Rubrivivax gelatinosus IL144: one gene and its partner. The protein of the gene in region 1 interacts with the protein of each later gene in a pairwise test. Links are inferred from orthologs where the notes say so. Each region holds a gene or a part of one and is shown in the gene's direction. Other genes may lie near its edges. The genes, in order: secD and pheT.

Region 1 (14,981 bases):
GGCACCGGCTCGGGGCGCGGGGCAGTGTAGCGAGGCGCCCGCGTGCGTTCTTCACGAACGGCCTCCGGGGGCTCCCCGTTTTCCGGGGGTGGCGTCGCCTGTCCTGACGACAGCGGCCACCGTAGACTGCGGCAGTTCGAACGAGGGGGCTCCGTATGTCGAAATCGACCCAGTGCATGGTCGCCGTGGCGTTGCTGGGCGTGGCCGCGGCCGCGTCGGCGCAGACCTGTCCCAATGGCGGGGCGCGGCTCAACCGCAACCAGATCGGCAACCAGATCATCGGCAAGACGATGTGCGCCACCAGCGGCAACGATCGCTGGCAGGAGTTCCATCAGGGCTCCGGTGACGCCGTCACGGGTGCGCTGATCGACTACAAGAAGGGCCCGAACGACAAGGTCGATCCGAGCCAGACGGTCGGCTCCTGGAGCTACTCGGGCGCCGGCAACAACACGCTGCTGGTGCACAACTACGGCGGGTCGGCGACCTACTCGTGGGCCGTCTGCGGCAGCAACGGCGGCCCGTACACGCTGGTCTCCACGAGCGGCGTGACGGTCACCAACGTCACCGTCAAGGCCGGCCAGACGGGCTGCTGATCGATTCCCGCGGGCGCCGCCGTCGGCTGCGCACCTGCTCTTGTGGCCCCCGGCGGCCCGAATGTCCGACCGCTCCCGTCTGCTCGCGGCCTGCGCCGCCTACGCCTTCTTCGTCGTCTACGGCAGCCTGGTGCCGCTGGACTTCCAGCCCTTGCCGCTCGGCGAGGCGCTGGCGCGTTTCGCCCACATCCCCTATCTGAACCTGGGCGTCGGCTCGCGCGCCGACTGGGTGGCCAACGGCGTGCTCTACATGCCGCTGGGCGTGCTGGCGGCGCGCAGTGCCCGCGCCCTGGGGCTCGGCGCTGCAGCGCCGGTGCTGGCCCTCGCGGCCGCCGTCGTGCTGGCGGTCGCGGTCGAGTTCCTGCAGATCTTCTTCCCGCCGCGCACGGTGTCGCTGAACGACCTGCTGGCCGAGGGCATCGGCTCGGCGCTGGGCGTCGCCGCGGCGCCGCTGGCCGGCCGCGGGGTGGGGCGGCTGGTCGAAACCTTGCATCGCGGGCCGGCGGTCTGGGGGCCGCGGCTGCTCGAGCTGTACGCGGTGGCCTGGCTGCTGCTGTCGCTGTTCCCCTACGACCTGCTGCTGTCGCCCGGCGAACTGGCGGCCAAGCTGCGCTCCGACCAGTGGGGCTGGCTGCTGGCGCCGGTGGACTCCGGGCCGCTGGCGCTGCTGAAGCTCGTGGTCGAAGCCGCGGTGGCCGCGCCGCTGGGCTGGCTGATCGTGCTGCGGCTTCGTCGCAGCGTCGGCGCGGCGGCGCTCGCCGGCGCCGCGGCCGGTGTCGCCCTCGAACTCGCGCAGCTGCTGCTCGCCTCGGGCGTCAGCCAGGGGGCTTCGGTGCTGGCACGGGCGGCGGGTTTCGCCGTCGGGGCGGCGCTGGCGCCGCGGCTGGCGGCCGGCGGCGTGCCGGTCGTGGCGGCGTTCCTGCGCCGCTTCACGGTGCTGGTGCTGCTGGCCTGGCTGCCGCTGCTGGCGGCGGTCAACGGCTGGTTCAGCGGGCCCTGGCATGGCCTGGCCGGCGCGGCGGCGTCCTGGGAGCAGCTGCGGCTGCTGCCGTTCTACTACCACTACTACACGACCGAGGCGCTGGCGCTGCAGAGCGCCGGCAGCGTCGCGCTGGCCTATCTGCCGCTGGCCGCGCTGGGCTGGGCCTGGGGGCGGCCGGCACGCACGGCGGCCGGCTGGGTGCTGGCCGCGGCGGCGCTGGTCGAGGCGAGCAAGTTCTTCCTCGGTGGCGGCCGCCACCCCGACCCGACCAACCTGCTGATCGCGCCGGCGGCGGCCTGGGTGCTGCACGCGCTGCTGCGGGCGCTGGCCGAAGGGCCGCGTGCGGCGGCCGCGCCGGCCGTCGCGCCGGTCGGCGAGAGCGCGCCGCGGGCCTCGCCGCTGCCCTGGCTGGCGCTGGCGCCGCTGCTCGCGGTGGCGCTGCTGTACCAGCCCTTCGGCGGCCTGCTGCTCGTCGGCCTGGGGGCTGCGGCGGCACTCGTGGCCTGGCGTCCGGTGCTGGCGCTGGCGCTGGTCCCGGCGACGCTGCCGGTGCTGGACCTGGCGCCGTGGACCGGGCGTTTCTTCGTCGACGAGTTCGACCTGCTGCTGCTGGCCTGCGCTGCCGTCGTCGCGGCCCGCGTGCCCAGGCCGGCGGTGGCGGCGCGCGGGCCGCGCCTGCTGGCGCTGGCTTTCGGGCTGCTGGCGCTGTCCTTCGCCGCCTCGACGCTGCGCGCGCTGTGGCCGCCGTCGCTGCCGGCGGCCGGCGACTGGTGGAGCTTCACGAGCCCGGTCAACGCGCTGCGCATCGCCAAGGGCGGTGTCGAGGCCTGGCTGCTCGTCGGCCTGTGGCGGCGGCTCGAGCACGACGGCGCGGCGCGCGCCTCGATGTTCGGTGCCGGCATGGCGGCCGGGCTGGCGCTGACGGTGGTCTGGATCGTCGCCGAACGTTCGGCGTTCGCCGGGCTGCTGGACTTCGCCGCCGACTACCGCGTCACCGGGCCGTTCTCGGCGATGCACCGCGGTGGCGCGTACGTCGAGTGTTATCTGGCGATCGGCTTGGCCTTCGTGCTCGCCCAGACGCTGGGCGCGCGCTCGGCGGCGGCGCGTGCCGGCGGCGTGCTGCTGCTGGCCGCCGCGGGCTACGCGCTGGCGGTGACGTACTCGCGCAACGGCTGGGTGGCCGGCGCCTTGGCGCTGGCGGTGACGGCGGCGCTGCTGCTGTCGCGCCGCGGCGGCGGGCGCGGCCGGGCGCTGCTGGCCGGCCTGGCGCTGTTGCTGACGGCCGCCGCCGCCTTGCCGGTGCTGCTGGGCCCGTACGCCCAGCAGCGCCTGGGCCGCAGCGGCCAGGATCTGGCGACGCGCCAGGCGCACTGGACCGACGCGCTGGAGATCCGCCCGCCGGGCCTGGCCACGGCGCTGTTCGGCGCCGGCCCCGGGCGTTACCCCGACCTGCACTACTGGGGCAGCCGCGAGCCGGTGCACGCCGCGCGCTACGCCTGGCAGCAGGAGGACGGCCGCCCCTTCCTGCGCCTGGCGCCCGGCGCGACGCTGTACGTCGAACAGATCGTCGATGCCGCCGGCGCGCCCGAACTGCTGCTGTCGGCCTCGCTGCGCCGTGCCGCCGGGCCGGTGGAACTGGCGGTGACGCTGTGCCGCAAGGCGATGCTGAGTTCACGCGAGTGCAGCCGGGCGACGCTGCAGCCGGCGCAGGCCTCGGCGCCCGGCGCCTGGGTGTCGGCCAGTGCGCGGCTCGCGGTGCCGCCGGGCACGCTGCCGCTGAAGCTGTCGCTGCTGACGCCGGCCGAAGCGCCCGCGCTCGACGTCGGCGCGCTGTCGCTGCACGACGCCGCCGGTGGCCAGTACCTCGCCAACGGCGGCTTCGAACGCGGGCTGGCGCGCTGGTTCTTCGCCACCGACGTCGACCCGCCGTGGCACGTGCACAGCCTGCCGGTGGCGCTGCTGTTCGATCAGGGCTGGTTCGGCGTCTTCGCCTGGGCGGCGGTGCTGGGGCTGGCGCTCGCGGCGGCGCTGTCGCGGGCGCGCCGGGGCGATGCGCTGGCCGCCGCGGCGACCGGCGCACTGGCCGCCTTCGTCGCCAGCGGGCTGCTGAACACGCTGGTGGACACGCCGCGATTCCTGCTGCTGGCGCTGCTGCTGCCCTGGCTGGCCGGGGCCGCGCCGCTGGACTCCCCGCGGCGCGAGGGCCCGCGCAATCCGCGGCCCGGGGCCGCCCCCTAGAATTGCCGGTTCGCCCGCGTCAGCGGGCTCCAGACATCCTGAAGGATCGCCGTGTTCATTTCCTCCGCCTTCGCCCAGGCTGCCGCACCCGCCGGCGGCGCCGAGTCCTCGCTGTTCAGCATCCTGCCGCTGGTGCTGATGTTCGTGGTGCTGTACTTCATCATGATCCGCCCGCAGATGAAGAAACAGAAGGAACACAAGACGATGGTCGAGGCGCTCGCCAAGGGTGACGAGGTCGTCATCGCCGGCGGCGTCATCGGCCGCGTGGCCAAGCTCAGCGACAGCATCCTGCACGTCGAGGTGGCCGACGGCGTCGAACTGCAGGTGCAGCGCGTCTCGGTGCTGCAGGTCCTGCCCAAGGGCTCGTACAAGTAAATCCCGCGCGCGGCCGCGTCCGGCCGCACGACGCTGTCCCAGGAATCTCCATGAACCGCTACCCCTGGTGGAAGTACGCGATCCTCGCCTTCGCCTTCGTGGTCGGCCTGCTCTACACGGTGCCGAACTTCTACGGCGAGGCGCCCGCGGTGCAGGTGTCCTCGGGCAAGGCCACCGTCAAGATGGACCCGGCGATGGTCCAGCGCGTCGAGCAGATCCTCTCGAGCGCTGGCCTGAAGGCCGACTTCGTCCAGCTCGACGGCACCTCGGTGCGTGCGCGCTTCGACGACACCGACACCCAGATCAAGGCCAAGGACGCGATCGCGCACGCGCTGAACCCGGACGCCAACGACCCGACCTGGATCGTCGCGCTGAACCTGGTGTCGCGTTCGCCGCAGTGGATGGCCAGGATCCACGCGCTGCCGATGTACCTGGGCCTGGACCTGCGCGGCGGCGTGCACTTCCTGATGCAGGTCGACATGAAGGCCGCGCTGACGAAGAAGGCCGAGGCCGTCGCCGGTGACGTGCGCACGCTGCTGCGCGACAAGAACATCCGCCACGCCGGCATCACGCGCGAAGGCAACGCCGTCGAGGTGCGCTTCCGCGAGACGGCGCTGGCCGAGCAGGCGCGCAGCCTGCTCACCGACCAGCTGCCCGACCTACAGTGGACGCCGACGGCCGACGCCGCCACCGGCGACACCAAGCTCGTCGGCACGCTCAAGCCGCAGGCCGCGACGCGCGTGCAGGAGCAGGCGCTCAAGCAGAACATCTCGACGCTGAACAACCGCGTCAACGAGCTCGGCGTCGCCGAGCCGGTGATCCAGCAGCAGGGCATCGACCGCGTCGTCGTGCAACTGCCGGGCGTGCAGGACACGGCCAAGGCCAAGGACATCATCGGCCGCACCGCGACGCTGGAGATCCGCCTGGTCAACGAGACCAACGAGGCGATGGACGCGGTGCGCGGCTCGGGCCCGGTGCCCTTCGGCAGCGAGCGCTTCCTCGAGCGCGGCGGCCAGCCGGTGATCGTCTACCGCAACGTCGTGCTGACCGGCGAGAACCTCACCGACGCCCAGCCCGGCTTCGACGGCCAGACCCACGAGCCGACCGTCAACCTGACGCTGGACGCACGCGGCGCGCGCATCTTCAAGGACGTGACTCGCGAGAACGTCGGCAAGCGCATGGCCATCCTGCTCTTCGAGAAGGGCAAGGGCGAGGTCGTCACCGCGCCGGTGATCCGCAGCGAGATCGGCGGCGGCCGGGTGCAGATCTCGGGCCGCATGACGACCGAGGAGGCGAGCGACCAGGCGCTGCTGCTGCGCGCCGGCTCGCTGGCCGCGCCGATGGAGATCATCGAGGAACGCACGATCGGCCCGAGCCTGGGCGCCGAGAACATCGCCAAGGGCTTCCACAGCGTGCTGTGGGGCTTCGTCGCGATCGCGATCTTCATGTGCCTGTACTACATGCTGTTCGGCGTGTTCTCGACGCTGGCGCTGGCCTTCAACCTGCTGATGCTGATCGCGGTGCTGTCGATGCTGCAGGCGACGCTGTCGCTGCCGGGCATCGCCGCCATCGCGCTGGTGCTGGGCATGGCGATCGACTCGAACGTGCTGATCAACGAGCGCGTGCGCGAGGAGCTGCGCCACGGCGCCACACCGCAGGTGGCGATCAACGCCGGCTACGAACGTGCGTTCGGCACCATCCTGGACTCGAACGTCACGACGCTGATCGCCGGCCTGGCGCTGCTGGCCTTCGGGTCCGGCCCGGTGCGCGGCTTCGCCGTCGTGCACTGCCTGGGCATCCTGACCTCGATGTTCTCGTCGGTGATGTTCTCGCGTGGCCTCGTGAACCTCTGGTACGGCCGCCAGAAGAAGCTCAAGTCGGTGTCGATCGGCCAGGTCTGGCGCCCGGACGGCGGCACTCCCGTGCCCGCCGAAGACAAGCAAAACGCCAAGGCCTGAGGAGGACATATGGAGTTCTTCCGTTTCCGCCGCGACATCCCGTTCATGCGCTACACGCTGGCGCTGAACGTCATCTCGTTCCTGACCTTCCTCGCCGCGGTGTTCTTCCTGTTCAGCCGCGGGCTGCACCTGTCGATCGAGTTCACCGGCGGCACCGTCGTCGAGGTCGCGTACTCGCAGCCGGCCGACCTGGAGCGCACGCGCCAGGCGGTCGAGAAGCTGGGCTTCGGCGAAGTGCAGGTGCAGAACTTCGGCACCTCGCGCGACGTGATGATCCGGCTGCCGCTGCGCGACGGCCAGAAGCAGGATCAGGTGGCCGGCCAGGTGTTCGGCGCGCTGTGCGCGGCCGAAAGCGGCAGCACCGGCACCAAGGAGTACACGACGCCGCAGGGCGAGCAGGTCAGCCGTCCGTCGTGCACCACGGCGGCCGGCGCCGAGCCGCTGAGGCTGTCGCGCACCGAGCTCGTCGGGCCGTCGGTCGGCGCCGAGCTGGCGCGCGACGGCGCGCTGGCGCTGGGCTTCACGGTGCTGGGCATCATGATGTACTTGGCCTTCCGCTTCGAGTGGAAGTTCGCCGTCGCGGGCATCATCGCCAACCTGCACGACGTCGTGATCATCCTGGGCTTCTTCGCCTTCTTCCAGTGGGAGTTCTCGCTGGCGGTGCTGGCGGCGGTGCTGGCGGTGCTGGGCTACTCGGTCAACGAGTCGGTCGTCATCTTCGACCGGATCCGCGAGACCTTCCGCAAGATGCGCAAGATGTCGACGCACCAGGTGATCGACCACGCGATCACGAGCACCACGAGCCGCACGATCATCACCCACGGCTCCACGCAGATGATGGTGCTGTCGATGCTGTTCTTCGGCGGCGCGACGCTGCACTACTTCGCGGTCGCGCTGACGATCGGCATCCTGTTCGGCATCTACTCGTCGATCTTCGTCGCCGCCGGCATCGCGATGTGGCTCGGTGTCAAGCGCGAGGACCTGGTGAAGGCAGGGGTCAAGGAGAACGATCCGAACGACCCGAACGCCGGGGCCGTGGTGTAGAGTCGGTGCAACGGCCGCCCGCGGCCTTGCACAGACGGACGACCGACCGATGGCGGCCGGCGCCCCCAACACCAACCTCGCGAGCCAGGCCCGGCGCCTGTACACCGAGGAACTGGTCAAGGGCCTGCCGGCCCTGGTGCAGGCAGCGCTCGACGGCGCCCGTTCCCTCTTCGAGAAACCGACCGAGCACGCCGCGTTCCAGCGCCGCCGCGACATGCTGCAGGGGCTGAACGCCGGTGCGCAGTCCTGGCACCGCGGCTTGGTCAACGGCCTGCGCCACGCGCTGCTGCACGGCGGCTCGACCACCCGTCTCGGCGACCTGCCGTCGATGTCGCCGGGCCAGCTGACGCTGGTCGACGACGACACGATCGAACTCGAGATCGTCACCTCGCGCCTGGCGCTGGCGATGATGGACCGCGCGTCCTGGGAGTTCGCCGACCTGCGCTCGCGCATCGCCCACCTCGAAGGCCGCGGCGAGCTCGACGCCCACGACATGCTGCGCGCCCACGTGCTGGCGCGCATCGTCTTCGAGGCCTGGCGCGCGTCGGGCCAGACGCTGGTGTCGTGGCGCGAACTGCAGCCGGTGCTGCACGAGGAGTTCGCGCTGCTGGCCGAGGAGGCCTACCACGAGACCAACCGCTGGCTCGCCGAACGCGGCGTGCTGCCGGAGGTCGATCTGCGGCCCTTCATCCGCCGTTCGCGCAGCCATCCGGCGGCGCTGCCCTCGGGCGGCGGCTACGCAGGTAGCGGTGACTCGGGGCCGCCGACGGGTTTCGGCCACACGCCGATCTCCGGCCCGCCCTCGGCCTACGGCTCGGGCAGCGGGCTGATGCGCGGCGTCGGCGACGAGACGCGCATGATGACCCGGGCGGCGCCGTTCGCGCGCGGCCGTGACCACGCCGAGGCGGTGCTCGGCCGGCTCAACCGGCTGGTCGGGCGCCAGGTGCCGGCGTTCGGCCAGTCGACGCGGCCGCAGGGCCTGTCGCCGGGTTTGGCGCGCGCGATCGACACCGCCGAGGCCGGCATCCGCCAGCGCATGACGACGACGGCCGCCGGCGTCGACGCGCCGGCCACCTCGCCAGTGCTGCTGGAGGACATCCAGCAGCGCAAGCAGCAGCTGAAGAAGGCCGCCGCGACGCCCGAGGAGCGCGCCACGATCGAGATCGTCGCGCTGCTGTTCCAGAGCATCCTGACCGAGGAGCGCATCCCGGCGGCGGTGCGCGTCTGGTTCGCGCGGCTGCAGATGCCGGTGCTGCGCGTGGCCGTCACCGAGCCCGATTTCTTCGCCACCGTCGACCACCCGGCACGCCGCCTGATCGACCGCATGGGCGCCTGCGTGATGGGCTTCGACAGCGCTGCGCAGAAGGTCGGCGACGCGCTGGAGCGCGAGATCAAGCGCATCGTCCAGGTCGTCGAGGCCTATCCCGACACCGGCCGGCGCGTCTTCCAGACCGTGCTGACCGAGTTCGAGAAGTTCCTCGAGCACTACTTCCGCACCGAGAACGAGGCCACGCGGCGCGGCGTCTCGCTGGCCCAGCAGGTCGAGCAGCGCGAGACGCTGGCGATCCAGTACACGATCGAGCTGCGCCGCATGTTGAACGACATGCCGGTGCAGGAAGGCGTGCGCCAGTTCCTGTTCCACGTCTGGGCCGACGTGCTGGCGACGACCGCCGTGCGCTACGGCGCCCAGGGCCAGGAGACGCGCTCGATGAAACGTGCCGCGGCCGACCTGATCTGGTCGGCCAGCGCCAAGGTCACGCGCGAGGAGCGCGCCGAGGTCATCCGCCGCCTGCCGCCGCTGCTGAAGTCGCTGCGCGAGGGCATGGCCTCGGCCGGCATGGACGCCGAGCGCCAGGACGAGCAGATCCAGCAGCTCAACAACTCGCTGGCGGCGGCTTTCACCGCCAAGACCGCGGCCATTCCGGACGACCGTCTGCGCGAGCTGATGGACCGGCTGGAGACGCTGGAAGAGCTGCTGCCCGACGCCGAGGACGTGCGCATCGACGAGTCGATGGTGCTCGACCTGTCGGGCCACCAGAGCGCCGACCTGGAGGTCGTGCTCGACGGCGGCTCGATGCCGTCGCCGGCGATGCTGGCCTGGGCGCGCGAGCTTCAGGTCGGCAGCTGGTTCATGCTCGAGTACCGCGACCGCAACGAGGCGGTGCAGCTCGCCTGGCAGGGCATGCGGCGGCAGCTGTCGCTGTTCGTCACCGCCCAGGGCCGCTGCGTGCTGTTCCAGCAGCAGCGGCTGGCCTCGTACCTGCAGGCCGGGCTGCTGCTGCCGGCGCAGGACGAGGCGCTGACGGTGCGCGCGACACGCAGTGCGCTGGCCAAGCTCGACGTCGACGCGTCGCGGCTGCTGAACTGAGGGTTCGGGGGAGGGCGGGCTCAGCCGTCGCGCGTGAAATCGCGCTCGGGCCTGAGCCAGGCGCGCAAGGCCTTCCGGCCTCGTGCGTGCGGGCTCAGTGGATCAGCCGGTCTTCGGCGGCGACGAAGAGTTCGTCGAGGATCAGCGCGTCGGGCTCTTCGCCCAGGCTCCAGAAGACCATCAGGACGATGATCTTCAGGTCTTCCAGCCCGATCGGGCCGGTGCCGACAGCGGTCGCGCGGTCGATGACCATCTCGCGCATCGGCGCCGGCAGCACGCCGGCGGACTCGAGGAAGCAGATGAAGCCGATCGATTCCTCGCCGAGCAGGTCACGCTCGGCCTCGGTGTAGACGCGCAGGCTGCCCGGCATCGCGCTGCCGACGCTGGTGTCGGCACTGTGGGCCAGGCCTTCCAGCCAGCGCAGCGCTTCCTGGATCTCGTCGGACTCGAAGCCGACGGCCGACAGCTTGCGCTGGAGCTGCTGGGGGTCGGGACAGGCGTCCGGCCGCCAGTAGTTCTCGTAGAGGTACACGAGGACGTCGAACATGGATTCACTATACCCCAGGGGGCCCGCCGCTGCCCGCGGCCCGGACTCAGCCCGCGATGCGGCGTTGGAAAAGTCCGCCCGGCAGGCGCGCGACCCGGCCGTCGAGCTCCAGCTCGAGCAGCTTGGCGCTCAGTTCTGCGCTCGGCCAGCCGGTGCGCGCCAGCAGCGCGTCCAGCGTCGCCGGGTCGTGGCCGAGCGCGGCGAGCAGCGGGTCCTCGGCTTCGTCGCCCGTCTCGGCAGGCGCTGCTGCCGGGCGCGTGCCGCGCAGCGCTTCGAGGATGTCGGCGGCGCTCTCGACGAGCAGCGCGCCCTGGCGGATCAGCGCGTGGCAGCCCTTGGACTGCGCCGAGTGGATCGAGCCGGGCACCGCGAACACCTCGCGCCCGGCTTCGACGGCCAGGCGGGCGGTGATCAGCGAGCCCGAACGCGGCGCTGCCTCGACGACCAGCGTGCCGCGCGAGAGTGCCGCGATGATGCGGTTGCGCTGCGGGAAGTGCTCCGGCAGCACCGGCGTTCCCGGGTCGTACTCGCTGACGATGGCGCCGGTGTCGGCGATGCGCCGCGCCAGCGCGCGGTGGCGTGCCGGGTAGACGCGGTCGGGGCCGGTGCCGACGACGGCGAGCGTGGTGCCGCCGGCGGCAAGCGCGCCTTCGTGCGCCGCGCCGTCGATGCCGGCGGCCAGGCCGGAGACGACGCTCAGGCCGGCCTGCGCCAGTTCGCGGGCGAACTCGCGGGCGTTGGCGAGGCCTTGCGGCGTCGCGTCGCGGCTGCCGACGATGGCCACCGACTCCGCGGCCAGCAGCGAGGCACGGCCCTGCACGTACAGCAGCAGCGGCGGGTCGGCGGTCTGCAGCAGCAGCGGCGGATAGAGCGCGTCGCCCAGCGTCAGCACGTGGCGCTCGGCGCCGTCGGCCAGCCAGGCGCGTGCGGCGGTCAGGCGGGCCTCGCACTCGGGCTCGCGGCGCGCCATCGTCGCTGCCAGCGCCGGCCCGCCGAGCTCGGTCAGCGCCTGCGCCGTCGCGCCCAGCGCCGCATCGGGGCTGCCGAAGGCCGCGAGCATGCGGCGCGCGCCTTCGCGGCCGAGTCCCGGCGTCTGCAGCAGGCGGAACCAGGCGTCGAAGTCGTCCGGGATCGCCACGGCGGCCTGCCGATCAGCCGGCTCAGGGGCTGGTGAAGCGATCTCCGGGCACGACCGGATCCTTCACGTTGACGATCAGCGCGTAGGACACGCGCTCGAAGACGCGGAACACGAAGAGCAGGCCGTGGCGCTCGTCGGGCAGCTGGATCGGCGTCTTCTTGCCGCTGGTGGTGTCGAAGTCGGCGCGCCCGGCGCGCCACAGCGCCAGCACGTGGCCGCGTTCCAGGCCGTCGCGGCGGCCCTTGTTCAGCGCGACGATCTGGTTCTGGCCGGCCGACAGCGCGTCGCCGTACAGCGAGGCGATGCGGCCTTCGACCGGCACCGCGGGCGCGTGCGGCGCGTAGGCGGTCAGCTCGCGCTGCGGCACGGGCGACAGCCGGTCGCCGACGCCGGCTTCCATGCGGATCGTGGTGACGACGAAGGTCGCCGGCACCGCGCGCGGCTTGCCGTCGGCGCCCAGGCGTTCCTCGCCAGGGCGCACGTAGTCGGCGGTGCCGACGTAGCGCGCCTCGTAGCCGAGGATCTCGCGCGTCTCGGGGTCGCGCACCGGCTGGGGTTCGCGGAACAGGCGGAACTCGCGTGCGCCGCCCAGGTCGCCCATCACGTAGGCGGTCTCGCCGCGCGACAGCAGCACGCGGCCTTCCTGCGTCGCGACGATGCGCGGCGCGAGTTCGAGTTCGTTGGTCTCGAAGACCACCGCCTCGTTGAGGAAGGGGCCGATCAGGTGCAGCGGGATCGAGGCGATGGCGCCGTTGTCCAGCAGCTCCGAGCGCACGCGCGGCGACAGGCGTTCGACCGGCGGGTCGGCGCTCACCGACTGGCCGACCTGCAGCATCGCGCGGCCGTCGCGCTTGACCAGCACCAGCACCTGGCCGGGGAAGATCAGGTGCGGGTTGCGGATCTGGTCGAGGTTCATGCCCCACAGCTCGGGCCAGCGCCAGGGGCTCTTCAGGAACAGCTTGGAGATGTCCCAGAGCGTGTCGCCGCGCTTCACGACGTGCGACTCGGGCGCGTCGGGCGCCAGTTCGGACAGCGGCACGCCGGCCTGCGCGACCTGACGCGCGGTGTCGCGTTGCGTCGGCGTCACGGGATAGTTCGGCGCGGCCTGCGCGGGCAGCGCGGCGGCGACGGCGGCGGCCATGGTGGCCTGCGCGGCGACGGCACCCCAGCGCGTGATCTTCAGCGGCCTCGGGCGGCTCATGGGTCTTTGCTCTCCTCGCAAGGGGCGTCGCGCGGCGGGTGCGACAATTCGCAGGGGCTGCGGGCGCGAACTGCTCACTTGAATTGGCAGATTCTGCCCGTAAACCCTTGATGTCGTAACGAAATCGTCGTTGCCGCCGCGCCCGCGTGCAGCCGTTCACGCTGCCGGGCGCCGCGACGTGGCCCGGCTCCGACGACCGGGCACCATTCGCCGCCGCACCATGGCCCAACTCCCCATCCTGCGTTATCCCGATCCCCGGCTGCACAAGGTCGCCAAGCCCGTCGAGGCCGTCGACGCGCGCATCAAGCAGCTCGTCGCCGACATGCTCGAGACGATGTACGAATCCGAAGGGGTCGGCCTGGCGGCCACCCAGGTCGACGTGCACGAGCGCCTGTTCGTGATGGACACCTCGCCCGAACACGACCAGCCGATGGTCTTCATCAACCCGCAGATCGTCGCCCGCAGCGAGGAGCTGGTGATCTGGGAAGAGGGCTGCCTGTCGGTGCCGCAGGTCTGGGACAAGGTGACGCGCAACGCCCGCGTGACGGTGCGTGCGCTCGACCGCGAAGGCGCCGAGTTCGACATCGCGCTCGACGGCCTGGCCGCGGTCTGCGCCCAGCACGAGATCGATCATCTCGACGGCAAGGTGTTCGTCGAGTACCTCAGCCTGCTCAAGCGCGAACGCATCAAGATCAAGATGGCCAAGCGCGCCCGCGAAGAAGCGCGCGGCGTCGCATGATCCGTTTGCGCGCGGCCTTCGCCGGCACGCCCGAGTTCGCGCGTGTCGCGCTCGACGCGATGCTCGCCGCCGGCATCGAGGTGCCGCTGGTGCTGACCCAGCCCGACCGCCCGGCCGGCCGCGGCATGAAGCTGCAGGCCTCGCCGGTCAAGCAGTGCGCGCTGGCGCACGGCCTGCCGGTGGCGCAGCCGCGCAGCCTGCGGCTGGACGGCAAGTATCCCGACGAGGCCGCGGCCGGACGCGCGGCGCTCGAACAGGCGGCGCCCGACGTTCTCGTCGTCGCCGCCTACGGCCTGATCCTGCCGCAGTGGGTGCTGGACCTGCCGCGCCTGGGCTGCATCAACATCCACGGCTCGCTGCTGCCGCGCTGGCGCGGCGCGGCGCCGATCCACCGTGCGATCGAGGCCGGCGACGCCGAGACCGGCATCACGATCATGCAGATGGACGCCGGCCTGGACACCGGGCCGATGCTGCTGAAGGAATCGCTGGTCATCGCCGCCGACGACACGACGGCGACGCTGCACGACAAGCTGGCGGCGCTGGGCGCGCGCCTGGTCGTCGACGCGCTCGGCCGGCTCGACGCGCTGCCGCCCCAACCGCAGCCCGAAGCAGGCGCTAACTATGCCGCCAAGATCGAGAAGGCCGAGGGCGCCGTCGACTGGACGCTGCCGGCGGCCGTCATCGAACGCCGCGTGCGCGCCTTCGATCCCTTCCCCGGCTGCAGCTTCACGCTCGACGGCGAGGCGTTCAAGCTCTGGCGTGCCGCGGTCGTGGCCGGGTCCGGCGAGCCGGGCCGCGTGCTCGCGGCGGGCGAGGGCGGTCTCGTCGTCGCCTGCGGCGAAGGCGCGCTGGAATTGCGCGAACTGCAGCGCACCGGCGGCCGCCGCGTGCCGGCGCGCGAGTTCCTGAAGGGCCGGCCGGTCGCGCCGGGCACGCGCCTGGGCTGAACGGCGGCGCTCAAGCCGCCGCCGCGGCGGCCGATATTCCGGCGGTGAAGATCCTTCGCCTCCGTCTCCCGCTCCGTGTCGCGGCCGCTGTCGTGCTGCCGCTGGCCATCGCCGGCTGCGACCAGCTCGGCATCGAGTCGGCTTCGGCCGTCGCCGCCAAGAAGGACGCCGACGGCCGCGCCATCGGCGCCGCCTGCCGTCACGCCGGCCGCGCGATCGAGGACTGCTTCGGCATGAACAAGAAGGCCGACAAGGCCGCCGTGTTCGCCGGCTGGAAGGAGATGAACGACTACATGCGCGAGAACAACATCGAGGTCGTTGCGCCGCAGGGCGCCGCCACCGCGGTCGCCAAGGACGCGGCGCCCGAGGACGCCAAGGACGACGCGCCGGCGGCCGACGCCGGCCACAAGAAGCACTCCTGACGACGGTCCGGGCGGGCGCCACGGCGTTCCGTCGGCCGCGGCTGCGCTTCGTCGCAGCGTGATGGCCGTGATGCGGCGGCGCAGGCAGGATGCCGGCATCCGTCTGGAGCCGCTGCCATGAAAAGACTTCTCTCCACCCTCGCCGTCGCCGGCGCTTCGGCGATGTTCGCCGTGCTCAGCTTCGCCGCCGCGCCCGCGCAGGCGGCGACGATGACCGACTTCGGCCCGCTGGCCGACTTCAGCGCGATCCAGGTCAGCGGCCCGGTCGACCTCGCGGTGCGTCCCGGCGCGCGCGAGTCCGTGCGCCTGGACGGCGACGCCGATCTGCTGGCGCGGCTGGAGGTCAAGGTCGAGGAGCGTCGCGGCCAGCGCACGCTGGTGATCCGCGTGCGCGAGGAAGGCTTCTCGTTCTTCAACCGCGGCAAGGCC
Region 2 (15,186 bases), 2.1 Mb from region 1 along the record:
TGCGAAGGCCTGTGGATCGGCGAGAACGTCAGCTTCAAGGACCTGAAGTTCGTCTTCTCGGAGTTCATCCGCCAGTTCTTCGAGACCGACGACTTCGACGTGCGTTTCCGGCCGTCGTTCTTCCCGTTCACCGAACCCTCGGCCGAAATCGACATCGCCTTCCGCAGCGGCCCGCTGGCCGGGCGCTGGCTCGAGGTCGCCGGCTCCGGCCAGGTGCACCCGAACGTCGTGCGCAACTTCGGTCTCGACCCCGAGCGCCACATCGGCTTCGCCTTCGGCATGGGCCCGGACCGCCTGGCCATGCTGCGTTACGGCGTGCCCGACCTGCGCCTGTTCTTCGACAACGACCTGCGCTTCCTTTCCCAGTTCCGCTGACCCGACGAGAGCCGCATGCAGTTCCCAGAATCCTGGTTGCGCGAGTTCTGCAACCCCCCGCTCGGCACGCAACAGCTCGCTGACCTGCTGACCATGTCCGGCCTAGAGGTCGAGAGCCTGGAGCCGGTGGCGCCGCCGTTCACCGGCATCGTCGTCGCCGAGATCCTCGAAGCCGAACCGCATCCGCAGGCCGACCGCCTGCGCGTCTGCAAGGTGTCGATCGGTGCCGCCGAGCCGTTGCAGATCGTCTGCGGCGCGCCCAACGCCCGCGCCGGTCTGAAGGCACCGCTGGCCACCGTCGGCGCGGTGCTGCCGCCCGGCGAGGACGGCAAGCCGTTCAAGATCGGCGTCGGCAAGCTGCGCGGCGTTCAGAGCTTCGGCATGCTGTGCTCGGCGCGCGAGCTGAAGATCGCCGATGAACACGGCGGCCTGCTCGAACTGCCGGCCGACGCGCCGGTGGGCCAGAACATCCGCGAATACCTGAAGCTCGACGACACCGTCTTCACGCTCAAGCTCACGCCCAACCTGGCGCACGCACTGAGCGTCTACGGCATCGCGCGCGAGGTCTCGGCGCTGACCGGCACGCCGCTGGTGACGCCGGCCATCGCCCCCGTCGTGCCGGCGCACGACCAGCGCCTGCCGGTCGAGGTGCAGGCGGCCGACCTGTGCGGCCGCTTCTCCGGCCGCGTCGTGCGTGGCGTCGACACGAAGGCCAAGACGCCGCAGTGGATGGTCGACCGCCTGGCGCGTTGCGGCCAGCGCAGCGTCAGCGCGCTGGTCGACATCTCGAACTACGTGATGTTCGAGTTCGGCCGCCCGTCGCACATCTTCGACCTCGACAAGATCCACGAGAAGCTGGTCGTGCGCTGGGGCCGCGAAGGCGAGACGCTGAAGCTGCTCAACGGCAACACGATCACCGTGGACGCCAAGGTCGGCGTCATCGCCGACGCGGTGCAGGTCGAGTCGCTGGCCGGCATCATGGGCGGCGACGCCACCGCGGTGTCCGACGACACGAAGAACGTCTATGTCGAGGCCGCGTTCTGGTGGCCCGAGGCGGTGCAGGGCCGTTCGCGGCGCTACAACTTCAGCACCGACGCCGGCCACCGTTTCGAGCGTGGCGTCGACCCGGCGCTGACCGTCGAGCACATCGAGCGCATCACGCAGCTGATCATCGACATCTGCGGCGGCGAAGCCGGCCCGATGGACGACCAGACGCTGGCGCTGCCGAAGGCCGAGCCGGTGACGCTGCGTGTCGAGCGTGCCGCCAAGGTCACCGGCCTGCCGCTGACGCAGCCGCAGTGCGCCGAGGTCTTTCGCCGCCTGGGCCTGCAGTTCAGCGAGGAACCCGGCCGCCTGACCGTGACGCCGCCGAGCTGGCGCTTCGACCTGAAGATCGAGGAAGACCTGATCGAGGAGGTCGCGCGCGTCGTCGGCTACGACAAGCTGCCGGCGACGCCGCCGCTGGCGCCGGTGACGGCGCGCGTGCGCCCCGAGGCGCGCCGCAGCGCCTCGGCGCTGCAGCGGGCGGTCGCCGCGCTCGACTACCAGGAGACGATCAACTTCAGCTTCGTCGAGGAACGCTGGGAGCGCGAGCTGGCCGGCAACACCGACCCGATCAAGGTGCTGAACCCGATCGCCGCGCCGCTGGCCGTGATGCGATCCAGCCTCATAGGCAGCCTGGTCGCCGTGCTGCGCGGCAACCTGGCGCGCAAGGCGACGCGCGTGCGGGTCTTCGAGATCGGCCGCGTCTTCCGCCGCGACCCGACGGTGGTCGACGGCCCGCTGGCCGTGGCCGGCGTCGCCCAGCCGCTGCGTGTGGCCGGCCTGGCCTACGGCGGCGTCGCGCCGCTGCAATGGGGGCAGAAGGAGCGCCCGGTCGACTTCTTCGACGTCAAGGCCGATGTCGAGGCGCTGTTCGCGCCGCGCAAGCCGGTCTTCGTCGCCGCCGAGCACCCGGCGCTGCATCCGGGGCGCTGCGCGCGCGTCGAGGTCGACGGCCGTGCCGTCGGTTTCGTCGGCGAGCTGCATCCGAAGTGGCGCCAGGCGTACGAACTGCCGCAAGCCCCGGTGGTCTTCGAGTTCGAAGCCGCGGCGCTGCTCGAACGTCCTCTGCCGAACGTCGAGCCGCTATCGCGCCAGCAGTCCGTCTGGCGCGACCTGGCGCTGGTGGTGGGCGAGGGCGTGCGTCACGACGCGCTGATCGCCGCGCTGCGAGCCGACGCCCTGGTGCGCCAGGCGACGCTGTTCGATCTCTACAAGCCGGCGCAACCGGGTGGCGGTCTTGCCGCGGGTGAACGCAGCCTGGCCGTGCGCCTGGAACTGCTGGACCCGGCGGCGACCCTGACCGAGGAACGCATCGAAGCCGCCGTCGCCGCCGCCGTCGAACGCGTGCAGGCCGCCTGCGGCGCGCGCCTGCGCAGCTGAGCCCTAGCCGAGAATCGTCATGACCGACACCGCACCGAAGGAACGCGTGATCCTGCCGTCGCTGGAGACGCCGACCCTGACGAAGGCCGAGCTGGCCGACCTGCTGTTTGACCGGCTGGGCCTGAACAAGCGCGAGTCCAAGGACATGGTCGAAGCCTTCTTCGAGATCGTGCACGGCACGCTCGTCGAAGGCGACGACGTCAAGCTCTCGGGTTTCGGCAACTTCAACATCCGCCGCAAGGCGCCGCGCCCGGGCCGCAACCCGCGCACCGGCGAGCTCATCCCGATCAAGGCGCGCAACGTCGTCACCTTCCACGCCAGTCACAAGTTGAAGGCGATCGTGCAAGGCGACACGCCGGCCGAAGGGGACTTCGAGTAAAGTCTCGATCCCGCGTCGATCCTGTTGTTTTCAATGGAGAAAACGCTCCCCTCCATTCCCGCCAAGCGCTACTTCACCATCGGTGAGGTGAGCGAGCTCTGCGGCGTCAAGCCGTACGTGCTGCGGTACTGGGAACAGGAGTTCACGCAGCTCAAGCCGATGAAGCGGCGGGGCAACCGCCGCTATTACCAGCACCACGAGGTGCTGCTGATCCGGCGCATCCGCGAACTGCTCTACGACCAGGGCTTCACGATCAGCGGGGCGCGCAACCGCCTCGCCGAAGGGCATTCGGCCGCGCGTGCCGCGGCACTCGACGCCCAGGAGGCTGGCGCGGCAGCGGACCTGGACGAGGCCCTCGACGGTCTCGCAGAGTTGGCGGAAGCGCCGCCGGCGCCGCTGTGCGATGGGCTCGACCGCTGGCCGGACGGAGCCGAGCATCTGCGCGCCGAACTGCTGTCGATCCGCGAATTGCTCACGCCGTGATTCACAAGCGCTTGGTCTGATGTATACTGCAAGGCTTCGTCGGGGTGTAGCGCAGCCTGGTAGCGCACTTGCATGGGGTGCAAGGGGTCGCGAGTTCGAATCCCGCCACCCCGACCATTAAAAAGCCGAGGCCCGGTATCGCAAGATACCGGGCCTTTTGCTTTTTTCGGATCTTCGGCGCCACGGCACGCATCACAATAGAAGGCTTCGCAGTCTCAGCGCTGCGTCATCACATTTGACGATGCCACTCTACGAATACGCCTGCCAGGAATGCGGCCAGCACTTCGAGGCGCTGGTTCGCTCGGACACCATTCCCGAATGTCCGCACTGCCATTCCACGACGCTGGAAAAGCAGCTGTCGGTATTTGCCACCGGAAAGTCGGCCCCCGAAGCGCCGCCGAGCCCCTGCGCCGGCTGCGGCCGCGCCGGCGGCCCCGGCTCCTGCGCGTTCGGCTGATCGCCTGACGCTCCTCCAGCCGGCCGCCACGCCGGCTGCCGCGCGCCACCTCGGCGCGCGTTGCCCGCCCTGCAGCGCAGGTGCCGGGCTCTCGCCGCGGCTCTAGCGCCGGGAGACACCCTTCGATCTCCTTCCGAGCCTCCGGCGGCGCAAAGCCCCGCCGGGCTAGCCTGCGCCCGTCCGTGCGCGTCTGCACACGTTCGCCCCACGCCACCTGCAAAGGTTTGTAGGTCTCAAAACGGCGCTCGCCTGATGGAATTCGCTTCAACGAATTCTCCGCCAATTCGGCGGCTAATGGAGGCGATTATGTGGGACATCATTGCAGAACTCTTCGGCTTTCCGCGTACCGGCGGCCTTTGAATGACTGAACAAATTCCGGCGGAACCGTGAAGTCCTTCGATCTTCGCTCCGCTGGAATTCGACGCAGACGCGTCATGGTTTCTGCGCCCGGCAAGTGCTGGTGATCACGACCCGGGCCTTCGATGCGGGAGCGTTCGTCCCTCCAGCGCACTCGCATCAGGCGTCGCCCCCGGTGGGCGACGCCTCTTTTTTCATCCGGAGGGCGGCCTGTCGGCCCCGCAGCGGCGTCAGAGCAGGCCGAGTTCCATCGCCTTCAGCACGGCGCTGTGCTTGCTGGAGACCTCGAGCTTTGTCATCGCGTTGCGCAGGTGGAAGACGACCGTGTGTTCGCTCATGGACAGGATCTGGCCGATCGCCCAGGCAGACTTGCCTTCGCGCGTCCAGAGCAGCACCTCGCGCTCCCGCGGCGTGAGCTTGGGCACGCCCGACGTGCCGTAGGCGGAACGCGGAAGCATCACGCGAGCGGCGGTCTCCTGCGCGTGCACGGCCAGCAGTTGCAGGTCAGCCATCAGCCGCGTCAGGTCGCGATCGTCGGCTGGCAGCGGCTGGTCGCGGTCGACGCCGAACAGGAACTGCCGGCCACCGGGCATGTGCAGCGACATCGAGATGCCGGTGCGAAAACCGTGGAAGGCCTGGGTCTCCCACAGGTCGCCGGCACCGGCGTGCACGTAGGTCTCCTGGTCGTAGATGAACGGCAGGCTGGCGGTCAGCAGGCGCTGCAGGACGGGGTCGCGACGCGAGTCAGCCTCGTCCATCGACGCCTCCTGGAAGCTGCGCGGAAGGTTGCCGATGCGCGCCACCAGCGAAGGCTGCGACGGGCGCTTGACCATCAGCACGGCCTGGACGATCGGGAACTCGAGGTTCTGGGCAAAACGCACGAGGCGGGATTCGAACGTCGCACGATCGCCGGCGGTGCCAATGTCCAGGTAATCCTGGTATTTCATCGCGTTGACCAACAAGCCGGAGTCCTCGCCTATACGGGTTCGGGCACCGGCGAACTCCTTCGCGGACGGTGATGTAATGGGCTCGGTTTGCGTTGAACCCTGGATGATCCGGTTGTGGCCGGTTCGCGAATGGTACATGCCTGAGGACCCAGCCGAATGGCCGGCGTGGTGGCACATGGGCACACGCGTCGAACCGCCGTGCGAAAAGGCGGCTCACTGGAGCGGCGACACCGTCTGGGCGGCCACGGTCGACGGCGTCGAAGTCGCCGCGAGCTGGGCCTGGACCGAGGTGCGCCCGGGGGTGGTGGTGCTGAGCGATCCGAACGGGATCGCGTCGAACCTGCGTTGCCGCGGCGCATCGGCGCCCGAGGACGAGCGGCTGGCGGCCATCGTCGCGCTCAACCGGCTGACGCATGAACTCCCGTGGCGCGAGACCGTCTGCAGCATCCTGCGCATGCTGCGGCGCCACGCCGGGCTCGGCACGCCCGCCACGCCGCGGGTGCGGCGCACCAGGACGCCGTCGATGCCGTGCTGAAAGGCGCCGAAGGCGCCTGCAGGGCCCGGTGAATGCTCAGCAACGCTCGGATTTGGCCAGGCGGCCCCGGCGGCGCGCCCAGGCCAGCATCAACACCTGCACCCAGAGCGCCGATCGCCCCATCGGCTCGGCGCGCGGCGGGCGCTCGTAGCGCAGCCCGATCGCCACGCGCCCGGTCCACCAGACCTCACGGTTCGTGCCCGGCAGCAGCACCGGCCCCACGTGACCGGCCGGCAGGAAGATCGGCGGAGCGCTGGCGTGATGTCGGATCGGGTTCGATCGCTCGTCCATGGCGGCCTCGAAGCAGTGCGATGGCGGGTCCGGCATGGCGGAACGGCCGGGCCGTCCCATGGGCAATCGCGGTGCCCGGCTCGTGCTCAGCGATCGGCCGGTTCGGCGCAGGCCGCGGCTCGGGCGAGCAGACGCTTGCGCACCAGCTGCACGTGGCTTCGCAGGTCGTAGAGCTCGCCGGTGTAGGCCAGCGGCAGACCGATGCGCGCGATCTGGGCGTCGATGCGGTCGAGTTCGGCGTGCAGCCGGCCGAACTCGGCGTCGGGCCGTTCGATCGCCTGTTCGAGTTCACGCAGGTTGGCATACCAGCGGTACACCCGGGACCGAAAGCGCATCGTCAGCAGCGGCGGCAGCACGCGCGACAAGGGGATCAGCGCCGCCAGCAACGGCAGCAGCACGATCCACATCCGGTCGACGAAGTTCGCCAGCCAGAACGGCAGGTAGCGCTGCAGCCAGGGAGGGCCGTTGCGGGCGTAGCGGTCGGCTTCAGGCGACAAGGGCCATTCGGCGCTGACCGCCTGCGGGAAGTCGCCGGGCGAGTGCAGCCAGCCGGCACCGCCGTGGGCCTGGCGCTCGGCCTGGACCAGCAACTGCACCAGCGCCGGGTGCAGGTCCTCGCGTGCGACCAGCGAAGCGTTGGTGGCGACGAGATGAAGGTCCGCCGGCGGTTCGTCGCGCGCCAGGTCGACGACGCCGCGAGGCAGCACCAGCGCATGCAGGAAGGGGAAGCGGCGCGCATAGGCCTGGGCCTGGTCGAAGTCGAGCAGGCGGATGCCCGGCGCGCGCAGCAGGTACTGCACGAGCGGCGCGTCAGCGGCCGAAACCATGGCCAGCGCGTCGGCACGGCCTTCGACGAGTTCGACGACGCCGAACACCGTCGGCCGGTTGTCCAGGTGCATCGCCGCCGGATCGACGCCGTTGGCCGCGACGAGCTGGCGCCACAGCGGCGCGGTGCCGCCGCCGTCCGGGCCGATCTCGACTCGCCAGCCGCTCATCTGCGCGATCCGGCTCAGACCCTGCCGGCCGAAGGGACGGGCGCTCGCCTCGCGGTAGAAGACCCACAGCGGCTCGTGGGCGACGGTGCCCAGCGACATCAGCCCGTCGCCATCACCGGCGGCGCGCGGGTCCACGCCGCCCTGGACGAAGCCCACCTGCACGCCCGAGGCCGGGTCGCGCAGCAGCCGCAGGTTGTCGTCCGAGCCGCGCGTCGCGACGATGCGCAGATCCACGCCGTGCGCCTTCAGCAGGGGCACGTAGCGGCGAGCGAACTCGTCGTATGCCCCCTGGGCCGGACCGCTGGCCATCACGATGCGGCGTTCGGGCGTCGGGTCCAGCCAGCGGTAGGCGAACCAGGCCGCCGCCACCGCGGCCAGCGCCAGCGAGAGCGAAGCCCAGGCCGAGAGCTGCAGCAGGGTGTCGCGCCAGCGAAGCGCGGCCGGGCGCACGGCGGGAGAGCGGGGCTTGTCGGAGTCGGAAGGCACGACGGCGACGATAGCGGAGCCGATGGTTTTGCCGAAGCGGGCGAATCCCGTCCGACGGCATCACATTCCGTGTGCCGGGACGTGCCGCGCCTGCCTCTCAGGGAAAGTGATAAGTGTTTGCTTCAACCCCATGCCGGCTCGGCATTCCTGATTAGGATTGGGACATGACGGAACGCAGCACCGGACCTGCGCCCGCATTGGAGCCGTCACCGCAGAGACAGGCCCGCCGCCTGATATCGGCTCTGTGGCAAGGCGCCCAACGCGCGGCAAACTGGCTCGAAGGCCCAGCCGACCGCCTTGCGCGCGCCTGGTATCAGCTTCGCAGCAATGCGTCGCGCCGGCGCACCGCGGTGATCCCGCTGCCGATGGGCGTCTCGGCGTTCGCGGGCGGCCCCCTGGCCCTGACACCTTGCACTTCGCCGGCGATGCCGATGGCGGTCCGGCTCGGCGCGCCGTCGGCCGTCGGCCGCAGCCAGGCCGACGTGATGCGTTTGATCGAGTCGGTGCTGCTGCCCGGGCTGGTCGCCTGGCACCAGTCCTTGCCGGCCTGCGTCGACGAACGTCGCGCGGTCGAACTCGCGCGGCGCCTGATCGGCCCCACCGGCGCCGGCGTGCGCGAACTGCTGTGCGAGCACTACGCCGGCCACGGCTCGCTGCACCGGCTGTTCACCGACCTCGTCGAACCGGCGGCACGCCGCCTGGGCGACCGCTGGGCGGCCGACGACTGCAGCGAGGCCGACGTCACCATCGGCCTGTGCCGGCTGCTGTCCGAACTGCGCCAGATCGACGGCGCGGGCACGCGTGTCGCCGGCCATGCCGGCCGTGCCGCGCTGGTCGTGCCGCTGCCCGGTGAACCGCACATGCTGGGCGCGGCCCTCGATGCCGAGTCGCTGTGGCAGGCCGGCTGGCTGCCGCAGTCCGAGTACCCCGAGACCGACGCCGCACTGCAGTCGCTGGTGGCGGCGCGGCACTACGACGTGCTCTGCGTGTCGCTGAGTCCGTCGTTCCGGCGCTCGCACCGCCTCGACCGGCTGGCACAGGCCATCGCCCGCGCCCGCGCGGTGTCGCAGAACCCGAACCTGGTGGTGGTGGTCAGCGGCCGCGCGTTCCACGAGGATCGCAGCGCGGCACGCCGCGTCGGCGCCGACGGCCGCAGCCGCTGGGCCTCGCGTTTCGAGCTGCTGCACTGACGCCCGGCGGGCGTCGCCTCAGGCGCAGCGGTCGACCGTCGCGTCGGGCAGGTCGGCGAGCGGCCGCCAGCCCAGTTCCTTGGCCTTCACCAGCGCCGCGGCGGGCACGTCGACGACGAGGATGCGCCCGTCGGACATGCCGCACATCGCGGCACGGATGCGGCCGTCGTGGCCGCAGCGCGGCGCGCTCGCTTCGACGCCTGCCGCCGCGAGCCGCGCCAGGGCGGCAGGCATCGGGTCGGTGGCTGCCGGTTCGCACTGGCGCGTGCCGGCCGAGGTGTAGACGCTCACGCGAGCCTCGGCCGACGCGGCGGCGCAGCCGCCCAGCGGCACGGCGAGCGCGAACAGCGCGGCAAAACAGAACCGGGACAGGCCCGTCAGTGGCGTGCTCATCGTCTTGGCGCCCTCAAGGAGGTGGCCCGATGCTGAGCCGGCCCCGCGACCCGGTCAAGCCTCAGTGGCGCGAGAACAGGTCGCGCAGCTTGCAGAGCACCAGCGACAGGTCCGGCCGCGTGTCCGGCAAGGCCTCGCCGGCGATCAGCTGTTCGAGCGCACGACGCGGATCGCGTTCGCCGGTGCGTACCACCTCGGCGCCCCAAGCGGCCATGTGGCGCACGAAGCCCTCGCCGGCGCTGCCGACGACGAGGATCTCGCAGCCGCGCAGCGGGTGCGGCCCGTCGTCCTTGAAATGGTGCGGCAGCTGCTCGCGGGCGAGTTCGACCGCCTGCGGTTCGGGCAGCGCGGCGCCGGCCTGGCAGTCGTAGACCCACCAGTGACGGCACTGGCCGGCGTGGCCGGAGATCTGGCCCGATGGTTCGACAGCGACGGCGACGCGCACCGCGGCCCCGCTCAGTGCGCCTGGGGAGCCGAGGCCGGGGCCTGGGAGACCGTCGCCTGGGCGGCCTGGGGCGCCTGACCGGCGGCACCGCGCGCCGGATGGCCCGGGATGAAGGTCGAGGCGTCGATGCCGGCCGGCGTCGGACGCGTCTTGGACAGGGCAGGGTGGTAACCGAGGTCGGCGGCCTGGGCCGCGGCGATGGCCACGACGGAGGCGGCGAAGAGGAGCAGGGCGCGGTTCATGGTGGTGGTCCGGTTAAGGGTTAACCCTTTATACCAGAGTCATGCTGCGCTGCAGCATCGCGTGACCAAGCCCCTTCGCGAGCTTCCTGCAGCGGCCGGCCCACGAGGCAACCCCGCGCGACACCGGGACGGGCGGGGCGAGGCGGCCGCCGCTGCACGATACTCGTCAGTCCACGCTGTCCCGTCCGCAGCTGCTGCAGGAGGCTCTCGATGCGTCTGTCCGTTCGTCGCGCCTTCGCCGGCGAGGTCCTTGCCCCGTGCGGCCCGTGCCGCGCCCCGGGGCGCTGACGCGGTGCGCATCCGTTCGCAGCTGCTCGCGCTGGTCGTCGCCCTCGTCGTGCCGATCGCCCTGCTGGCCGGGGCGACGCTGGTTCAGCTGCAGTCGGTGCAGCGCCACGAACAGGAGGAGCGGCTGCGCGAACGCGTCACCGCCCTGAGGCTGGCGCTGGACTCCCAGGTGGAGTCCAGCCTCAGCGTGCTGGCGCGACTGGCGGAGGACCGAGGCGCAGGCGGCGAACTCGTCGACCGGTCCGACGCCGCGGCGCTCTTCGCCAGCCAGCCGCTTTGGCGCTCGATCACGCTGCTGGCGGCGCCCGGCGCGCCACCGCTGTGGCGCCTGAGCCGCGACGCCCACGACGAAGCACCGGTTCCGGCCACGGTCGTCGAAGGCGTGCGCGAGTCCGGCGCGGCCTTCGTCTCGGGCCTGCTCGGCGACGGCGAAACCGGCCATCGCAGCTACATCGCGGTGCCGGTCCAGCCCGGCGGCTCGGTGCTGGTGGTGACGGTCGGCGATCGGGAATGGATCGCCTTCCTGCGGCGCTACGCCGTGCCCGGGCCCGGCACGGTGACGCTCAGCGACCGTGACGGCCGCATCGTCGCGCGCACGCTGGACCATGAGGTCTGGGTGGGCGAGGCCTCGCCGCCGCAGTTCCGCCAGGCTACGCACGGCCAGGACGACGGCGTGCTCACCGGGCGCAGCCTCGACGGCACGCCTTACTTCAGCGCCTTCAGCCGGCTGCGCTCGACGGGCTGGGTGCTGGCCAGCGGCGCCCCGGTCGCGGTGCTCGACGGCACGGTGCGCAAGACGACCCTGGTCACCGTCGTTTCGCTGGCCGCGGCGACCGTGGCCGCGCTGCTGCTGGCGGCGGTCATCAGCAACCGCATCGCCGGCGCGATGAGCGGCGTGCTGGAGATGGCCGCCGGCATCGCCGGGGGCGATGACGACGCCGCCGATGCCCGCCTGTCGCAAGTCGATGCCGACACCGTTCGGCAGAAGGTGCAGGAGGCCGCCGAGGCGCGACGCGCACGCGACGAGGCCCAGGCGCGTGCGCTGGCCAGCGAGAGCCGCGCGCGCTCGATCGCCGAAGCGGCCAGCCGTTCCAAGGACCAGTACATCGCGATGCTCGGCCACGAGCTGCGCAATCCGCTGAGCGCCATCGCCTCGGCCGCCGAGGTGCTCGCCTGGCCGCACAGCGCGCCGGGGGACCGCGCCCGCGCCACCGAGGTCGTGCATCGCCAGACCCGGCATCTGCGCCGGATGGTCGACGACCTGCTCGACGCCACCCGCCTGGCCTCGGGCAAGCTCAGCATCGACCGCCGGCCGGTGGAGCTGTCGGCGCTCGCGCGTCACGTGCTGGACCACTTCGAGGCCGCCGGCCGCGGCAGCGAGCTGGCGATCGAGCTGCGCGCCGAGCCGGTGTGGGTCGAGGGCGACGAGGTGCGGCTGGAACAGGTCGTCGCCAACCTGCTGGACAACGCCTGCAAGTACACGCCGGCCGGCGGGCGCGTGCGGCTGGCGGTGCGGGCCGAAGCGGCGCAGGCGCTGATCGTCGTCGCCGACGACGGCCCGGGGCTCGAGCCCGAGCTGCTGCCGCGCGTCTTCGACTCCTTCTCCCAGGGCTCGCGGCCGATCGACCGGGCCTCCGGCGGCGTCGGCCTGGGCCTGGCGATCGTGCGCCAGATCGTCGCGCTGCACGGCGGCGAGGTCGACGCGGCCAACGGCGGCGAGCTCGGCGGCTCGGTGTTCACCGTGCGCCTGGCGCGCCGGCGCTCGCGGCCCCGGCCGGCCGGCCGCTGCGCGTGCTGATCGTCGAGGACAACAGCGACAGCCGCGAGATGCTGGCGGCGCTGCTGCAGCTCGAGGGCCACGCCGTCTCCACCGCAGCGGACGGCCCGTCGGGCCTGGAGGCGATCCGGCGCGAGGTGCCCGACCTGGCGCTGGTCGACCTCGGCCTGCCGGGCCTGGACGGCCATGCGCTGGCCGCCGCGGCCCGCGCCGGCGGCGCGACGACGCGGCTGTTCGCGCTGACCGGCTACAACACCGAAGCCGACCGCGACGCCGCCGCCCGAGCGGGTTTCGACGGCTACCTCGTCAAGCCGCTGGACCCGGCGACCCTGCAGGCGCTGCTCGTCGATCACGGTCTGGCGCCGCAGCCTGCGGCCCAGGAAAGCTGAGGCCGCGCACGGCGATTGCCTGCCCAGGGTCCGAACGACACGAGGACCCGATGATGAATGACACCCGCACGCTCCGCTTCGCCCTGATCGCCGCCGTCGCCGCCCTGGCCGGCACCGCCGGGGCCCAGACGGCGGCCCCGCCGGCGGCCACCGCCTCCGCGGCCGCGCCGGCCCACCGCGACGTCAGCCGCGGCGACCGCCATTTCCTGGAGAAGGCCGCCGCCGGCGGCATGGCCGAGGTGGCGCTGGGCAACATGGCGCGCGAACGCGGCGGCAGCGACGCCGTGCGCCAGTACGGCGAGCTCATGGTGCGCGACCACACCGGGGCCAACGAACAGGTCAACCGCCTGGCGGTGGCCCGCGGCGTCGGCACGCCGACCGAGTCCGACCGCCACCAGCGGCGCACGATGGAGCGCCTGGGCAAGCTCAAGGGCGCGGACTTCGACCAGGAGTTCGCCAAGGCGATGGTCGAGGACCACGAGAGCACCGTCGAGCTGTTCGAGAAGCAGAGCAAGCGCGGCGACGACGCCGAGCTGAAGGCCTTCGCGACGAAGACGCTGCCGACACTGCGCGAGCACCTGGAAGGCGCGCGGGCGCTGCGGCAGAAGGTGCAGGCGTCGCGCTGAACGCGCCGCGTTTGCAACCAGACCTCTGTGACGTGAGCGGAATCGACGCCGTGACACCTTGGCGGCCTCGCGTGCCGCTGGGCACGCGCGTTGCCGTCCTGGTGCATCGCGGCCACGGTCGGCCGTCAAGGAGTTCGACATGGACATGAACGGCAACTGGGGCGGCTTCCTGCCGCTTTGGATCATCGGCGCGCCCTGGCTGCTGGGGCTGCTGGAACTGGCACGCACGCCCAAGCCGCGTGTGCACGCTTCGGCGCCCCCCATCTCCACGGCCCCGGGCTACGCCCGCCCGGTCTGAGTTCGCCCGCTTCGCCGACGCCCGCCACCGGCGGGCGTCGTTCGCCGCTGCTCAGCGGCCATCACAACGACAGGAAATCCCGATGACGCTTCCCACGACCGCGCGCCGCATGGCGACGCTCTCCGCCCTGGCGGCCGCCGCCGTCCTCACGCTGACGGCCTGCGAACGCCGCACGCCGGAACCCACCACGCCGGCGACCGGCACGACGACGACGCCGGCCGGAACAGGCACCGGCACGACGACGATGCCGAGCAGCACCGCCGGCTCCGGCACGATGGGCTCGGACAGCACGGCCGGCTCCGCGATGGACCCGGCCTCCGCCGCCAGCCGCTGAACGACGCCGCGGCGTCAGGCCGCGCCCGGTGGGCGCGGCTTCGGTTCGACCGGCACGTCCGGCACCGGCGGACCAGCGGCGCCGTCGTCGACCGCCGCGCCGGGATCTTCTTCACCGGCCACCGAGGCATCGGCCTCGGCGAGGTCGGGGACATGGGCGGCCGGCAGCGATTCGCCGGGACGGAAGGGGCGCGAAGAGGTGTTCATGGCGACGACGGGCAATCGTCGCACCCGGCACAGCACTTGCCCTGCGACGGCTCCCATTGGAGACCCCGATGATCCCGTCCGCGTTCCAACCCGCCGCCGCGCTGCGGCTGCACGTTCCGCAGCCGCTTCCTGAGACCGTTCCGCCGCCGCCGGAAGCACCGCCGCCGCGTCCGGACGGCATCCCGCCGGAGATCATCGAGCCGCCGTCGCCGACCGAGCTGCCGCCGATCGAAGAACCCGGCGCACCGCCGCCGCCGATGCCGGCACGCCACTGAGTCCCCTCTGCGCCCTCAGCCCGCCGGCGGCGCGCTTGTCGCCGGCGCCCTGGCGAGATGCCGGTGAAACGCGATTCGCCAGCCTGCAGCGTGCCCGCGAGCGCCGCTGGACACAGTTCGATACAAGGCCGTCGGAGGGGCCACCGGCCTGGACGTCGCCGTCACCGATGATCGGGCGCTCCGCGACACCCCCACGGCGCTCACGAGGCGCCCGAACTCCATGCCGATGCACCATGCCCTGATCGTGGACGACGATGTCGATTCGGCCACGACCCTGCGCGAGCTCGTCGCCGGCGAGCGTTTCACGGTCGCCGTCGCGCACACCCTGCGCGACGCACGACGCCAGATCGCGATGCAGCAGCCCGACCTGGTGCTGCTGGACCTGCGCCTGCCCGACGGCAGCGGGATGGACCTGTTCGCCGACCCGCAGCTGATCGCCAACTCCGAGATCGTGCTGATCACCGGCCACGCCAGCCTCGACACCTCGATCGAGGCCCTGCGCCTGGGCGCCGCCGACTACCTCGTCAAACCGATCGCGATGCGCCAGCTCGAAGGCGTGCTCGCGCGCTTCATGAAGCCCTCGGCGCTGAAGGCCGAGGTCGAGACGCTGAACGCCGACCTCGCCACACGCGGGCGCTTCGGCCACCTCTGGGGCCAGTCGGCGCCGATGCTGCGCGTGTACCAGCAGATCTCGCGCGTCGCCGGCACCGCGGTCACCGTGTTCATCACCGGCGAGAGCGGCACCGGCAAGGAGGTCGTCGCGCAGACCGTGCACGACCTGTCGCGCCGCCGCCAGCGGCCGTTCCTGGCGGTCAACTGCGGCGCGATCTCGCCGAACCTGATCGAAAGCGAGATCTTCGGCCACGAGAAGGGCGCCTTCACCGGCGCCGACCGCCAGCACCTGGGCTTCTTCGAACGCGCCAACGGCGGCACGCTGTTCCTCGACGAGATCACCGAGATGCCGCTGGAGCTGCAGGTCAAGCTGCTGCGCGTG

The links.
Region 2: the proteins of secD (region 1) and pheT interact in binary tests that used the Escherichia coli proteins (3 or more experiments, as listed by UniProt). The link is inferred for Rubrivivax gelatinosus IL144 from one-to-one orthologs.

The regions. Positions count from the first base shown.
Region 1 is NC_017075.1:472,422-487,402, forward strand. The notes cover bases 3,804-6,692. They hold secD (protein translocase subunit SecD), read left to right. Parts: upstream 3,804-4,238; coding sequence 4,239-6,146; downstream 6,147-6,692. Other genes in these bases: RGE_RS02210 (VanZ family protein), read left to right, coding at 3,804-3,813; yajC (preprotein translocase subunit YajC), read left to right, coding at 3,865-4,188; secF (protein translocase subunit SecF), read left to right, coding at 6,156-6,692. Also shown: RGE_RS02205 (hypothetical protein), read left to right, coding at 156-593; more of RGE_RS02210, read left to right, coding at 655-3,803; more of secF, read left to right, coding at 6,693-7,190; RGE_RS02230 (DUF1631 family protein), read left to right, coding at 7,240-9,558; RGE_RS02235 (DUF494 family protein), read right to left, coding at 9,653-10,105; DNA-processing protein DprA, read right to left, coding at 10,152-11,243; RGE_RS02245 (LysM peptidoglycan-binding domain-containing protein), read right to left, coding at 11,266-12,444; def (peptide deformylase), read left to right, coding at 12,665-13,183; fmt (methionyl-tRNA formyltransferase), read left to right, coding at 13,189-14,130; RGE_RS02260 (hypothetical protein), read left to right, coding at 14,223-14,552; RGE_RS02265 (head GIN domain-containing protein), read left to right, coding at 14,670-14,981. UniProt on the Escherichia coli protein: Part of the Sec protein translocase complex. Interacts with the SecYEG preprotein conducting channel. SecDF uses the proton motive force (PMF) to complete protein translocation after the ATP-dependent function of SecA.
Region 2 is NC_017075.1:2,592,612-2,607,797, forward strand. Bases 1-3,094 are described here. They hold pheT (phenylalanine--tRNA ligase subunit beta), read left to right. Parts: upstream 1-390; coding sequence 391-2,799; downstream 2,800-3,094. Other genes in these bases: pheS (phenylalanine--tRNA ligase subunit alpha), read left to right, coding at 1-375; RGE_RS11975 (integration host factor subunit alpha), read left to right, coding at 2,819-3,094. Outside these bases: more of RGE_RS11975, read left to right, coding at 3,095-3,178; RGE_RS11980 (MerR family transcriptional regulator), read left to right, coding at 3,212-3,661; RGE_RS23700 (FmdB family zinc ribbon protein), read left to right, coding at 3,903-4,118; RGE_RS11990 (helix-turn-helix transcriptional regulator), read right to left, coding at 4,706-5,560; RGE_RS11995 (hypothetical protein), read left to right, coding at 5,598-5,957; RGE_RS12000 (hypothetical protein), read right to left, coding at 5,994-6,248; RGE_RS12005 (TAXI family TRAP transporter solute-binding subunit), read right to left, coding at 6,335-7,729; RGE_RS12010 (cobalamin B12-binding domain-containing protein), read left to right, coding at 8,161-8,919; RGE_RS12015 (hypothetical protein), read right to left, coding at 8,938-9,312; RGE_RS12020 (NifB/NifX family molybdenum-iron cluster-binding protein), read right to left, coding at 9,374-9,757; RGE_RS24070 (hypothetical protein), read right to left, coding at 9,769-9,999; RGE_RS23200 (sensor histidine kinase), read left to right, coding at 10,292-12,085; RGE_RS23205 (response regulator), read left to right, coding at 12,079-12,453; RGE_RS12035 (DUF4142 domain-containing protein), read left to right, coding at 12,507-13,079; RGE_RS24290 (hypothetical protein), read left to right, coding at 13,219-13,377; and more genes.